Regions from separate parts of the Alcaligenes sp. GW821-FHT11D07 genome, predicted to be linked through region 1. Evidence: predicted binding sites of a transcription regulator. Region 1 holds the regulator's gene; each other region holds the start of a gene.
The links. Region 1 encodes LexA, which represses DNA repair genes until DNA is damaged. Its sites were predicted from a motif close to ACTGTATNNNNATACAGT; they were not measured.
Positions count from the first base shown of each region.

Region 2: imuA (translesion DNA synthesis-associated protein ImuA) is a predicted target of LexA. The motif match lies at 1,701-1,718, and genes of this name have one in related genera.
Region 3: recA (recombinase RecA) is a predicted target of LexA. The motif match lies at 1,679-1,696, and genes of this name have one in related genera.
Region 4: AC1RSM_RS11470 (putative DNA modification/repair radical SAM protein) is a predicted target of LexA. The motif match lies at 1,301-1,318, and genes of this name have one in related genera.

Region 1 covers NZ_JBXART010000001.1:1,490,600-1,494,333, reverse strand. Annotated here, with positions in the region: gene lon (endopeptidase La) at 1-1,067, shown strand, start outside; gene lexA (transcriptional repressor LexA) at 1,540-2,196, opposite strand; gene AC1RSM_RS06870 (GNAT family N-acetyltransferase) at 2,279-2,905, opposite strand; gene AC1RSM_RS06865 (amino acid aminotransferase) at 2,951-3,734, opposite strand, start outside.
Region 2 covers NZ_JBXART010000001.1:1,115,740-1,119,473, forward strand. Annotated here, with positions in the region: gene AC1RSM_RS05090 (NRDE family protein) at 1-572, shown strand, start outside; gene AC1RSM_RS05095 (carboxypeptidase-like regulatory domain-containing protein) at 599-1,018, shown strand; gene AC1RSM_RS05100 (tRNA-uridine aminocarboxypropyltransferase) at 1,005-1,619, opposite strand; gene imuA (translesion DNA synthesis-associated protein ImuA) at 1,735-2,475, shown strand; gene AC1RSM_RS05110 (DNA polymerase Y subunit UmuC family protein) at 2,432-3,715, shown strand; gene AC1RSM_RS05115 (error-prone DNA polymerase) at 3,712-3,734, shown strand, end outside.
Region 3 covers NZ_JBXART010000001.1:784,883-788,616, reverse strand. Annotated here, with positions in the region: gene recX (recombination regulator RecX) at 1-373, opposite strand, end outside; gene recA (recombinase RecA) at 514-1,596, opposite strand; gene AC1RSM_RS03570 (response regulator transcription factor) at 1,803-2,492, shown strand; gene AC1RSM_RS03565 (sensor histidine kinase) at 2,502-3,734, shown strand, end outside.
Region 4 covers NZ_JBXART010000002.1:622,204-625,937, reverse strand. Annotated here, with positions in the region: gene AC1RSM_RS11475 (UdgX family uracil-DNA binding protein) at 1-30, opposite strand, end outside; gene AC1RSM_RS11470 (putative DNA modification/repair radical SAM protein) at 87-1,292, opposite strand; gene pdeM (ligase-associated DNA damage response endonuclease PdeM) at 1,464-2,126, opposite strand; gene AC1RSM_RS11460 (ligase-associated DNA damage response DEXH box helicase) at 2,110-3,734, opposite strand, start outside.

The DNA.
Region 1 (3,734 bases):
ATGTGATGTTCGTGGCTACTAGCAACACCTTGAACATTCCTCCGGCTCTGTTGGACCGTATGGAAGTGATTCGTCTGTCTGGCTACACCGAAGACGAAAAAGTGCGTATCGCTTTCGATTACCTCTTGCCCAAGCTGATGAAGAACAACGGCGTGCGCGATGGTGAGCTGGAAGTGACAGAAGACGCGGTGCGCGACATCGTGCGTTACTACACTCGCGAAGCAGGTGTGCGTTCGTTGGAACGTGAAATCAGCAAAATCTGCCGCAAGGTAGTGCGCAAGCTGCTCGTGGCTAACCCGCAAGCAGGTACACGTGCTGCTCGTAACAAGACGCTCACTCAAGAGACTCTGGTCGTCAATGCAGAGAATCTGAATGATTACCTGGGCGTGCGTCGTTTCTCCTTCGGTCTGGCCGAAAAAGAGAACAAGATTGGACAAGTTACGGGCCTGGCCTGGACTGAAGTGGGTGGCGAATTGCTGACCATTGAAGTGGCTGACATGCCCGGTAAAGGCAATGTGCTGCGTACTGGTTCGATTGGCGACGTGATGAAAGAGTCGGTTGAAGCTGCTCGAACAGTCGTACGTTCGCGTGCCCAGAAATGGGGTATTGCCAATACCGTGTTTGAGAAGCGTGACTTGCATGTGCACTTTCCTGAAGGCGCTACGCCCAAGGATGGTCCATCGGCGGGTATCGCTATCACCACGGCTATTGTGTCTAGCTTGACGGGTATTCCGGTTCGTGCGGACGTTGCCATGACGGGTGAAATCACCTTGCGTGGTGAAGTTCTGCCTATCGGTGGTTTGAAAGAGAAGCTGCTGGCTGCTCAGCGCGGTGGTATCAAAACCGTGATGATTCCAGAGGAAAACGTCAAAGACTTGGCCGATATTCCAGATAACGTGAAAAACACGCTGGAGATCATCCCGGTGCGTTGGATTGATCGTGTACTGGAAGTGGCCTTGCAAGACGCGGTAACGCCTCTGAGTGACGAGGAAGTAGCGCGTCTGGCCGCTGAGGCCTTGGCAGCTAATCGTGCGGCAGCGCAGGGCTCTGAGTCCTTTAAGCACTAAGCCATAAGTAGTACAGGGAGTATCTTCCCGCAAACAGGCCACCTTGTTTTCAAGGTGGCCTGTTTGTTTTCTGCGAAGGTAATTGGATGGCGGTGTCAGACTGATGTTTTGGTACTTCGCAGTCGCATGGTTGTGGGTGTGGCAAGCAATTAGGTCTGGCCCTACAATTTTGCCTGCAACAGCAACAGCAACAGCAACAGCAACAGCAACAGCAACAGCAACAGCAACAGCAACAGCAACAGCAACAGCAACAGCCAGAACATCTACAACCGCCACAACAGCGAAGGTAGCAGAAGACGCACAGTCTCTATCATCACTGCAATAGCTCAGCTAGCGAGTTGTGTTTTCTGGAGCCCACAGTAACCGCGACGAATATATCTGCAAGTTGACTGTCGACAGCGACAATCCCAAGCCATTAAAAAACCCCATAGACCAGTGGTGTATGGGGTTTTCTTCGCCTGTGGCCAGTTGCTTAATGCAAGGGGCTGGTACGAATCAGGCCAACTGCAATACCTTCCAGAGCCAGGGAGTCTGGGTCGGTCACAATGATGGGTTCAAAGTCGGGGTTCTCGGGCAAGAGTACAACTTGATTGCTGGAACGTGAAAGACGCTTGACGGTGACATCATCGCCAATACGGACCACCACAATCTGGCCGTTACGGGCTTCCGTTGCTTTTTTAACGGCCAACAAGTCGCCGTCAAAAATACCCGCGTCTTTCATGCTCAGTCCACGTACGCGGAGCAGGTAGTCTGGGGTCTGGGCGAATAGGGTAGGGGCTACGCCGATTTCGCGCTCGATGTGCTCGGTGGCCAGGATGGGGCTACCCGCAGCAACCCGTCCAATAATAGGCAGCAACAAGGCATCGGCCAGATTGGCCAGCATCGCGCTAGGGGCAGCGGCTTCGCGGGGTTCAGTGCCCAGCAAGCGTATGCCTCGCGAGGCACCCGCGGTCAGTTCAATAGCGCCTTTACGGGCCAGAGCTTTTAAATGATCTTCGGCTGCATTGGCGGATTTGAAGCCCAGCACCTGAGCAATTTCTGCGCGGGTGGGCGGAAAACCCGTCCGTTCAATTTCAGAACGGATGATGTCCAGCACTTGTTGTTGGCGTGCAGTGAGCTTGACGGTCATAGTATTGTCTGCTGAATATATATACAGTAAAGATTGTGCGTTACAGTTTGCGTTTTGGCAAGCGGCACAGGCCTTCAAGGCCTCATTTTTGAACTCTTGAGCCCTGCTGATTGGCGGTGGGCCAATTGTCGCGGTCCATTGTGTACAGCACATGGGGGACGAGCTTATGGCCAGCGGGTACTCCAGGATGGTCGAAGGTGCCGGGCTGAGCCTGCATGCCCAGACGCTGCATGACCGTCTGAGATGGCAGATTTAACTGAGCCGTATAGGCCACGATCTGCTGCAGATCTAATTTAGTAAAGCCAAAGTCTAGGCAGGCTTTAGCCGCCTCGGTGGCATAGCCTTTGCCCCAAAACTCGGGCAGCAAACGCCAAAGGACTTCTACGCAGGGCTGAAAGTGCAAGTCTGCAGTGGGACGGTTCAAGCCGACCATGCCTATAAACTGGCCGCTTTCCTTTAGTTCTACTGCCCAGGGCCCCCAGCCGTGTTCCTCAATCAGTCGCTGGCAGCGCTGGGCTAGCGCGTCACTGTCTGCACGACTCAGGGTTGCAGGGTAGTAGCGCAAGGTATCGGAATCGCCATTCAGTTCGGAAAAGGGTTCCAGGTCACTGGGCTTCCAGGGACGCAAGTTCAGGCGCTCAGTAGTCAGGGAGATAGGTTCGGTCATGGTGTCGGGATAGGTGCAGGGCAGCAAGAGCTGGAACGACAACGCCCTTCCGAAGAAGGGCGTCGTTCTTACTAACTGCCAATTAGCTTACTTCAATACTTGAGCGATGGCTTTGGCCACAACATCAATATTTTGGCTGTTCAGCGCAGCTACGCAGATACGGCCGCTGCTGACGGCGTAAATACCGTGCTCTTGACGCAGACGCTCCACCTGGGCGGCGGTAAGGCCGGAGTAGGAGAACATACCGCGCTGTTGCAGCACGAAATCAAAGTCTTGTTCTACGCCATGCTCTTTGAGTTTGGCAACCAGCTGACCACGCATCTCGCGGATGCGGTCACGCATGCCGGCAAGTTCAGTCGCCCAGGTTTGGAACAGTTCGGGCGAGTTCAGCACAGTAGCCACGACCTTGCCGCCGTGTGTGGGCGGGTTGGAGTAGTTGGTGCGAATCACGCGTTTAACCTGGCTAAGCACACGGGAGGTTTCGTCTTTGCTGGAAGTGACCAGGGTCAGGGCACCCACACGCTCACCGTACAGCGAGAACGATTTGGAAAACGAGGAGCTGATGAACATGGACAGGCCAAGCTTGGCGAACAAGCGAACCACGCTGGCGTCTTCTTCCAGACCGTCACCAAAGCCTTGGTAGGCGATGTCCAGGAAAGGAACCAGTTGGCGCTCTTTGATCAGTTCAGCGATCTGGGTCCATTGCTCGGCGCTGGGATCAACGCCGGTGGGGTTGTGGCAGCAAGCATGCAGAACCACGATGGACTGAGCAGGCATGGCGCGCAGCGAGGCCAGCATGCCGTCGAAATTCAGGCCATGGGTGGCGGCATCGTAGTAAGCGTAGGTATTGACCTTGAAGCCGGCGCGTTCA
Region 2 (3,734 bases), 370 kb from region 1:
CCGACGACTACCTGGCCGATCTTGCCCACCAACAGGCCGACTACGCAGGCTTTAATTTGTTCGTGCTGCAATGGCCCAATGACGAACATGCTTTGCAGTTGGGTTATTACAGCAACCGCCATCCCGACGGCAGCCCGCACACACTGCAAGCGGGTGTTCATGTCTTGAGCAATGCCTGGCTGAACACCCCTTGGCCCAAAAGCCTGTTCTTGAAAGAAACCCTGCAAGCTCAGAACTTTGATGGTTCTGCCGCCGCGTTCGAGGGCTTGTTCCAAGGTCTGCGCAATCAGGAAGTCGCCCCAGATGCCGACTTACCCAAAACCGGCTTGAGCCTGGCGCACGAACGCTTATTAAGCAGCCCTTTTATTGTCAGCCCCGATTACGGTACGCGTTGCACCACCGTTATCGCCATTAACCGGCACGGCCAAGGATGCTTGCGTGAGCGCAGCTTCAATGCCGATGCCCTTGTTAGTCGCCAACACGATTGGCCTGTGCACTGGCCTGCCTTTCATCGCAGTCCGGCCAGCAGCACTCCCCATAACAGCAACAGGGCTCCTAACAAGCCCGATTAGCCCCCTACTTCAAGCAAGGAAAACTCATGAGCTCTCGTCTTTCATTGATCGGCATTGCCATGTCGCTGGCCTTAATGAGCAGCCCCATTGTGCATTCGCAAGAATTGCCTCCCAGCCAGTATTACGGCTCTACCGAATACATCAGCGGCGGCATAGGCAGCGACGAAGCCCAACTATTTCGCATGGTACGCAGCACCTTCCCGCTCTCGGTGAATTTCTCGGCCAACCAGGGCGAGCGCGTTGGCTACATTTCCGATGTGCAACTGGTCATCCGTAATAGCGCTGATCAAACCGTGTTGAACAGTCTGATTGACGGGCCTTACTGCCTGATCCGCCTGTCACCCGGTTCCTACAAGGTATTTGCCACCTATCAGGGCCAAACCCAGGAACGCCAAACCACGATTGTCGAAAGCCAGCCGCGCGAGCTGAACTTTACCTGGAAGTAGGATAGTTACGTTGATAAGTATCCAGGCCCATGGCCTGGATCTGCTCATCGATCAAATGTTCAAAAGGCCGTAGCAAAGGGCTGAAATCCTGCTCCGGTGCCATTATCTGCATCACCCTGACAATGGCCTCCAAGGTAGAAACCGCTTGGGGGTCCGGGGCTTTACGCAGTCGGTAGCGCGAGACCTCGCCTTCGGGAAGAACCCAGCGCGGCAGAGTTTGCAAGACCGGGTTGCTATGCACGATCAAGCGGGCCTTGCGCCAAGTGCCATCAGGCACCACGATTAAATCCGGCTTTTCCCCCTCAGACATAGGCCCGACCACCTTGGCCTGTTCCCCCGGAAACAGCAGCACTGGCTGACGCGCTTGTGCCAAATGCGACTCCAAATCCTCAAACTGCTCCCCCACCCACATCTGCACGCCACGCAAACCCAAATAGGCCAGACGCGCTGTATTAAGCGCATGCCGGGCTTCGGAGTGATGCTGCAAAATCAAGACGGGGCAGGCCGCGTCAATCGAGGGAATTAAAGGACACAAGCAACGCGCCAGTGGACGCTGACACTGTTCACAACGTCCAGGGCGGAATAGAGGGGGAGATTTCATGCGGGAGCGCCAAACATAAGACCACAGTATATAAAAGTTCCCCTTTGGAGCGAATGCCACAGTTTGCCAGCAAACAAATTTACTGTATATTTATACAGCAATCAGGAGCAACAGCATGGCGAACTCACTTCGTTCACTCTTAGATCTTCACCCTTCCTTGTGGACAGGCAAACATTATGCGCATGCCGCAGGCTCCTGCTTGCCCAGCGGTTTTGATGCCCTGGATGCCCAGTTGCCGGGCGGTGGCTGGCCACTCGGCAGCTTGATCGAACTGCATGCCCCTATAGACAGTAGTGCCCTGTCCTTATTAATGCCTGCCTTAAGCACCCTGCAGGCAGAGCGTATGCGTGTGCTGATCGCTCCACCCTATCAACCCGTACAGCAGCGTTGGCGAGGCACTCCAGCCAACCTTAAGCAAGCGTCGCAGCCCCCCGAGGCGGACTTGCCTGCCCGCCTGCTGTGGATACGCAGCCAGCATTTGAACGACACCTTATGGGCTAGTGCCCAGGCGCTGCGTCATGGCCATTGTGCTGCCGTACTGACCTGGTTGCCTGCCCATGTTCCCTTGGCCTCCTTGCGCCAGTTGCAATTGCTGGCCAGCCATAGCGACAGCCTGTTTTTTTGTCTGCGTCCCGCTCATAGTCAAACCAATAGCCCCGCGCTTTTACGTCTGGAATTACAGCCCCGGCAAGACAGCCAGGGCCAAGCATGGCTGGATGTGCATATACGCAAACGACGCGGGCCGCCTTGCATGGACAGCATTGCTTTAGCCTTACACAACACCTTGATCCCGCCTGCCGCGGCCCCCTCTCATGTACCTGTGCCTGCGGCTACCCCAGAGCCTCATTACGCCTGAGGCCAGCGCTGAGCAGCAGGACGCCATTCAGGCTCTGTTGCTGCGTTACAGCCCTCAGTTGGCGAAAGTTCAAGCCGATTTATGGGTCTTGAGCCTGAGCGCCAGCATCCGGCTGTTTGGTGGCGTACGTGCTTTGTACCGACAAATTCGGACGACACTGCAAGACCTGATCCCCGAACCCTGTCTGGCATTGGCCCCGACGGCCCGCGCCGCCTGCTTGCTGGCCTTGTCCACGCAGAAGCAACGCCGCTGCCTGCGCCGCTTGCGTGCCTGCCTGAACCCCTTGCCCCTCCATCTTTTGGCGCCCCCGGTGGACCAATTGCAATGGCTGCACAATCTGGGCTGCCACACCTTGGGCCAATTGCATCAATTACCACGCGACGGCTTGGCCCAACGTGGGCTGCGCCCCCTCTTACTGCAGTTGGATCAGGCCTATGGCGTACAAAGCTGGACCCTGGAGTGGGTGCACAGCGCCCCTCAATTTACGCGCCGCATCGAATTGGACTCGCCTTCCAATAGCAAACCCACTGTATTACGTGCCTTGACCCGTGTATTGAAGCAGTTGGAGCTCTGGCTGAATCAATATCAACTGGCCTGCGGACGGCTGGAACTGGTACTGCACACGGAAAGGTACAAAGACCATCCCCGCAGCACATTGTTAGAACTGCAAATGGCTCGTTCTTGCTGGCGCAGCCAAGATTTCCTGCCCGTGTGGGAGGAACATTTTCAACCGTTGCAACTACACGCAGCCGTACAAAGCCTGCAGTTGCAGGCTCTGCAATTGCACCCGCGCCAGACCCATGCCAGCAGCCTGTTTCCCGATGCACGGCATTGGCAAGAGCAAGACCAGCAACTACTGGAGCGCTTGCAAGCCAGGCTGGGCCTGGAACAAATTCTGACGCCTGCGGCACAAGCCAGCTATCTGCCCGAGCAGGCCAACCAATGGTTGCCGGTGCAAACGGATCGCCCCCGCCCTGTCCAAGCCCCTCCTTTGCAACGTCCTTGCTGGATGTTGGATCAGGCCCAGCCTCTTGAACATGACCGCCAGTCTCCTTGTCTCAACCATCAACGCTTACGACTGGTTCAAGGCCCGGAACGGGTACAAACCGGCTGGTGGAGTGGTGACGGCCATCAGCAGCGGGACTACTTCATTGCCTTATGCCCACAAGGCAAACTCTATTGGGTGTACCGGGATTTAAGTCAGGAACAGGCCTGGTATCTGCACGGAGTCTTTGGATGAGCTCCATCGTAGACCTGCA
Region 3 (3,734 bases), 710 kb from region 1:
TTTTGCCCCACACTTGCTTGGCCCGCTCCAACTCCGTTGCCATCAATTCTTCTTTGATGATTTCTGTCTGGTGCACATCCACGCCATGCTGACGCAGCTCTTGCAAGATGACTCGAGTTCCTACGCGTGAGGCCCGACGATTAACCACGCTATGAGCAAAGCGCTCGTTAGAGAGCCATTTTTGCTCGACCAAGGCGTCCAGCAAGGCCTCAACTTCTTCCGCACTTTCAGCATGAGCGGCCAGGCGCCGCCCTAATTCCATCCGGGAATACTCGCGTCGGGACAAGAAATTCAAAGCCCGGGCTTTCAACGACAGCCCTGGGCGTCGTGAAGCGGGCTTTTTTTCTGAGGCTTGAGCAGTGGATTCGCCCAAGTCACCCGCTACTGCCCTGCTGCCCGCCTGATTAGGCTGGGCAGACAAAGCAGCTATACGCTCCCTTTGAGCTTGCTTCCGTTCCCGGATTTCCTCCGGGTCGGTCTCAAAGGGTTCATCATCGAACTCTGGGGGGAAAATCAGACGCCTCCCTCAGGTGTGGCAACAACAGGGGCGCTTTCATTACGGTTAACGGTGGCACTCATCAAAGCGACACCCAGTTTTTCACGCACCTTGTTTTCGATTTCACGTGCCATCTCGGGACGCTCTTTCAGGTATTCACGAACATTGTCTTTACCCTGACCGATACGATTGCCATCGTAGCTGTACCAGGCACCGGCCTTGTCCACCACACCAGCCTGCACGCCCAGATCGATAATCTCGCCTTCGCGTGAAATACCGCTGCCGTACATGATGTCGAATTCGGTTTGCTTGAACGGCGGCGCAACCTTGTTCTTGACCACTTTGACGCGTGTCTCGTTACCCACCATCTCGTCACCACGCTTGATGGAGCCGATACGACGAATATCCAAACGCACGGAAGAGTAAAACTTCAGGGCATTACCGCCTGTGGTGGTTTCGGGGTTGCCAAACATGACACCAATCTTCATACGGATCTGGTTAATGAAGATCACCATGCAATTGGCGCGTTTGATAGTGGCGGTCAGCTTGCGCAGGGCCTGGCTCATCAAACGAGCTTGCAAGCCGGGCAGAGAGTCGCCCATATCGCCTTCGATTTCAGCCTTGGGGGTCAGGGCGGCTACCGAGTCAATAACAATCAGGTCTACCGAACCGGAACGCACCAGAGCTTCTGTAATTTCCAGCGCTTGTTCGCCGGTATCGGGCTGAGAGATCAGCAAATCGGCCAGATTGACGCCCAGCTTTTGCGCGTACTGCACATCCAGAGCGTGCTCCGCATCGATAAAGGCACATGTGCCTTTGAGCTTTTGCATCTCGGCAATGACTTGCAGCGTCAAGGTGGTTTTACCCGACGATTCCGGACCGTAAATTTCGATAACGCGGCCACGAGGCAAGCCACCGACGCCCAGGGCGATATCCAGACCCAGAGAGCCCGTAGAAACAACCTGGATGTCATGCTCGACGGTGTCGTCGCCATAACGCATGATCGAACCTTTACCAAACTGCTTTTCGATTTGCGTCAGAGCGGCGGCCAGCGCTTTGGAACGTTCCGAGGCCACTGCTTTGCTATTTTTATCGTCCATGAAAAATCCTTGACTGTGGAATGGCGCCCCAACGGACGGGCACGGCAATTAAAAACCAAACCTAATTATTGCATCAAATTATACTGTATATATACACAGATATCCAAATAAATTAACTAGGCGCCATCGTTATCCCCTACTGACCCGCCTCCCGGCCTTGTGCAACAATGCCGGACAGCCGTTAAATCATTTGTTTGTGTAGGGTCATGCGCATACTCATAGCCGAAGACGACAGTATTCTCGCGGATGGACTTTCTCGCTCCTTACGCTACGAAGGCTATGCGGTCGATGTGGTGCACGACGGCGATAGCGCCGACTCGGCCCTGCAACTGCAAAGCTTCGATCTTCTGATCCTGGACCTGGATCTGCCCAAAAAACCCGGCTTATCGGTGTTGCAATCCATACGCCAACGCCAGGATACCCTGCCTGTCTTGATTTTGACCGCCAGCGACACGGTGGAGCAGCGCGTGCGCGGCCTGGATTTAGGCGCGGACGACTATATGTCCAAGCCTTTTGCACTGACCGAGCTGGAAGCACGCGTACGTGCCCTGACGCGCCGCAGCACCGGCACCAGCAGCGCCCTGCTGCATCACAAACGGCTCAGCTTCGATCTGAAAGGCCGCATGGCGTACATCGACAACCAACCTCTTGAGTTGTCGGCCCGTGAAACCAGCCTGCTGGAAATCTTTCTGTCCCGCAGCGGCCGCATGATCAGCAAAAATCAGTTTGTGGACCTGCTCTGTGAGTGGGGTGAGGAAGTCACCCCTAACGCTATCGAAGTCTACATTCACCGCCTACGCAAAAAACTGGAGCCCAGCGGAGTTCGCATTCTGACCGTACGCGGCTTGGGATATTGCCTGGAACCCGAGAAACTGCGAGAAGACGCTCCAGCCTAAGGGATCGTCATGCAGCACGCGTCACCCCCGTCCGATCCTCCTCGCCCCGCAAAGCCTGCCAGCCGCAAGCGCGTCACCCCGCGCCCGCTCATCCACAAGATCATGATCTGGATTTTCGGGCCCTTGTTCTTGCTGTGGACAATCGGCATTGTCATCACTTACTTCATTGCTCAGCACATTGCCAATTCACCCTATGACCGCACCTTGCGTGATCATCTGGATTTGCTCAGGGTGGAAATCAGCCAACAGGATCTGAATCAGCCCATTCATCTGTCCCATGGCGCCCAGACTATTTTGCGGCAGGACAGCCCCACTCCCACGCTGTGGCAGATCCGCGATGCCAATGGTGAACCTTTGGCCGGCAATGCCAATCTTCCCGTACCAGACAGCTGGAGTTACGACACCGACTTGCTGCGCTACAGGGACGTGGTTCTGGATGAGCAGAGCCTGCGCCTGGCCTACGTCTGGGGAGGAAGGGACAAAAACAACACGCCTTTTCTGGCGGTCGCGGCTGAAACCAATGAACATAGGGCCGTTCTACACAGAGAAATTCTGATCGGGATGCTGACCCCTCAATTCATTCTTGTGCCGCTGGCGGCTATGCTGGCAGGGCTGGGCCTGACGCACGGCCTGGAGCCCCTGAATCTGCTGCAGGCGCGTTTGCGTGCTCGTGCCGCCGGAGACCTGTCTCCCGTCGATCAAGCACAGGCCCCGGCTGAGATCGTCCCCCTGATCGATGCCATGAATGGACTACTGGCCCAGCAGGCCCAGTTCTCTGCCACACAGCGGCAATTTGTGGCCAATGCAGCCCATCAATTAAAAACACCGCTGGCTGGCATACGCACCCAAGCTGAATTGGCGCTGCGTGAACGCGACCCCAAGCAAACCGAAGCCAGCCTGCAACAACTGGTGCGCGGCACAGATCGCGCTACGCGTTTAGTGACCCAGATGCTGGCGCTGGCACGTGCTGAAAGCAGCGATGCCCTGTACGCCCCCACCAAACAGACGCTGGACCTGAATACGCTGACCGAGCTTTATGTGACCCAACGCGTTCCTGATGCCTTGAAACTGGGGCTGGACTTAGGGCTTGAAAACCACGCCACCGCTATCCTCTTGCAGGCGGACCCGGTGCTGCTGGATGAGCTGATTAACAACCTGCTGGACAATGCCCTGATCTACACCCCGGCTGGCGGCTGGATCACCATGCGTACAGGTCAATTCCAAGACAAGGCATGGCTGGAA
Region 4 (3,734 bases), on a different contig from region 1:
ATAGCCACCTTCAACCCGTAGCGTATGCATAGTGGGCTGATCAGCGCCTGTCCCCAGTGAAGGCCATACAAGGCTATTAGCCGGACTCATAACAGGCTCAACTGCTCAGGGTTTGTTGAGAGCATTCGCCGCAACTTTTCAGAAGGCGGCTCGGCCAAGCCGGGCCGATAATCCTGCACCACGACAAAGGGCTGGAGGATCTTCATGGAGCAACGCAAACGGATCAAATCTTGATAACGAATGGCCCGCAATTGTCGTAGCTCCACCAGACGCTTGGCATTGCGTATTCCTATCCCCGGAACCCGGGCGATCAGGCGCTCTGGTGCCCGATTCAGATCCAGTGGGAACACCGCCCGGTTAGCCAGCGCCCAGGCCAGCTTGGGATCAATGTCCAAAGGCAAATCGCCACTGGCTTGGAAAAGTTCCTCTGCCCGAAAGCCATAGCTACGCAGCAAGAAATCGGCCTGATACAAGCGATGCTCACGCAACAGTGGCGGAGGCTGGGCCGGCAACGCCGACGAACTATCTGGTATAGGACTGAACGCGGAGTAATACACCCGCTTGAGTTTGTAGGCGCCATACAGATTCTGCGCCGTTTGCAAGATATTGCGGTCGTCCGCAGCATCCGCCCCCACAATCATCTGCGTACTTTGGCCCGCAGGCACTTTGGGCCGCTTTTCCTCTAGCGCGTGTTCTTGAGCCAGACGGATCACCCCCATCGCCCGCTTGATCGTGTGCCCGCTTTTCTCAGGAGCCAAGCGATGCAGCCCGTCATCTGTAGGAAGCTCGATATTGACGCTTAAGCGGTCTGCATACTGCCCGGCAAGCGTGATCAGCCTAGGGTCCGCATCAGGAATAGTTTTAAGGTGAATGTAGCCACGAAAAAGATGGTCTTCGCGCAAGGAGCGCGCTACCTCCACCAAATTTTCCATGGTGTAGTCCGAGCTGCGTATGATGCCCGAGCTTAGAAACAGGCCGTCTATATAATTGCGCCGATAAAAATCCAGCGTCAGGTCTACGACTTCCCGCGGCCTGAAACGCGCCCGAGGAACATTGCTGGACCGCCGGTTCACGCAATACAGGCAGTCGTACTGACAAAAGTTGGTTAGCAGTATCTTGAGCAGCGATACGCATCGCCCATCCGGGGTAAAGCTATGGCAAATACCGGCCCCCGTGCTGGCACCCAAGCCGTTGCGCCCACGGGAGTCCCGTTTGGGCGCACCACTGCTGGCGCAGGAGGCGTCATATTTTGCCGCGTCCGCCAGGATCTCGAGTTTTGTTGATAGCTGCATGCCAGTTAACTGTATATAAAAACAGTATTATACCGACAATAACTTCTGCAGCATCAAGCGCTTAGTCTTAAGTTGTATCCATCAGCAAACGCCCGGTAAATAAGCGCTGTCTGTTTAGCGACCTGCCCGGAATCCTTCACAAAGCACTGAAGGCCGCCACTGTCTATCAGGCTACCGGCCCCTGGAAGTCACTACCAGCGCTGTGTCGACACAAGCGACCAAGGTTTCGCCCCGCTCAGGTTTGGCCAAGACCCCGCCCGTAAAATCCGAGAAAGCTGGCAAAATAGCCAAGCCGGGTTTGAGCCAAAATGCTGGCCAGCTGCGTGGCACTCCCTTTAAGCGGACCTTAGGATGTACGTGCCCTGCAATAACATGCAGCCCTTGCTTGCTAAGCTGCGGCAAATGCTGAAAAAGAAAGGGGCCATCTTGTACTTGTTCGCCCAGAATACGAACGTCCAGAGCCGCTTTACTTAAAGCGCGGTCGTGATTGCCCGCCAAAACGGCCAAATCGACATCCTGATGTTGATCACGCCAGTTGTGCCAAATCGCCAACAGGGCCGGATGCGGAGCAGGACCATGCAAGACGTCACCCACCACCCACACAGTGCGCGCACCGCTAAGGGTTAGCAAATCAGATAGACGTTGCAGGTCCCCTTCCGTAGTCCCCTGCGGCACCGGAATCCCTGCTTGGCGAAACACATGGTCTTTGCCCAAATGCAGATCCGCAATAATCAGGCGTTCGCGTGCGGGCCAATACAAAGCACGGTCACCCAGCAGCACCATGGCCTCTCCCGCCATGTCCATAGACAGCCTGTCATCAGTCAAAGCGTGCATAGCGCGTCTCCAATTGCTCTGCAGCGCGTTTTACCCGAGCCTGCCAGGTCTCCGTACTCAACTGTCCGCGCAGGCTTTCAGTCCACAGCGGAAAAGATAGCGGGGTCAGCGCAGCGGGCCTGCACAATATCAGTTCGCGGCTCTCACAGGCGTGCAGCGCAGCGTCCAGGCGCGGGGCTTCCAATTGGTACTCCAAAACCTCTTGTTGAGCCTGCGCCAACAAAATATGGCCAGGGTCATAGCGCACCAGAACATCGTAGAGCAGGCCGCTGGACGCCTGTATTTGGCGCAAAGATCGGGGAGCACCACCGGGCAAAGAAGGAGTCAGCAAGCCGGCCACACGAGCAATTTCACGAAAATGCCGTCTTGCTAACTCGCCCAGATTCACACCTTCCCGCAAATCCTCTTGCGAGCCCTGCGGGCTAAGTAATTGTTTGAGCAAATGGGCATCAAGAGGAGCGGCTTGAGCCAGGTTCAGCACCAGCCCGTAATCGTTAACCGCAAAAGAAAAAGTATTGGCCTGCAGACGCCCCCAGCGCAAAGCCACCATGGCAGCCATGCCTTCATGCACCGCTCTACCTGCAAAGGGGTAAAGAAAAAGGTGCATGCCTCGTTTGGTGACGATATGTTCGGCCACTAAACGGTCTGACTGCGGCAAGGCGCTAGCCTGAGCCTGAATACTCAACAGCCGTTCCACCGCCTTCATTTCTGGGTGCTTGCCCGGAGCGGTAAACAGACGCTCGACCGACTGCGCCAAGGCCGTTGACAGCGGCATACGACCACCCTGCCAACTGGCTACCGCACCGTCCCCTCCTTTGGCGCGACGCACATAGGCCACCATTCCTTCCAGGCGCACCAACTGCAGAGTTCGGCCAGCAAACTGGAACAGGTCTCCTGGGCGCAGTCGGGCTAAAAAACTCTCTTCCACGGAGCCCAAGCCGCCCCCTCGTAGGAACTTGACCGACACAGCGCCATCAGCCGAAATCGTCCCGATAGACAAACGGTGACGCATGGCCTGCCGCCTGTCCTGTACCCGATACCAACCCTGCTCATCAGGCTGTACGCGGTGAAACTCCGGATAGTTACTCAGGGCATTGCCACCCTGCACAATGAAATCCAGCACTGCATTCCAGGTAGATACATCCAGATCCGCGTAAGCATGCGTGCCCCGAACTTCCTGAAAAAGTGCATCGGCTTGAAATCCACCGCCCAAAGCCAGGGTCACCGCATGCTGGGCCAATACATCCACACAGCCGCGCAAGGCGGGACGCGACTCGATCTGCCCCCGAGCAATAGCGTCACGGGCAGCCGCATACTCAATCAACTCCAGCGCCTGTGCCGGCACGCAGATCACGTGGCCCGCCTCGCCCGGCCTATGCCGGGACCGGCCTGCCCGCTGCAACAGGCGCGCCACACCTTTGGGGCTGCCTAATTGCAACACCTGATCGACCGCCGGGAAATCCACTCCCAGGTCCAGGCTGGACGTCGCCACCACGCAGCGAATACTTCCCTCTCGCAAACCTTGTTCAGCGGCAGCCCGCAAGGCCGGGTCCAGCGAGCCATGATGCAAAGCCAACGTAGCGGGGGCTTCTTGCCAAATGGACGCCA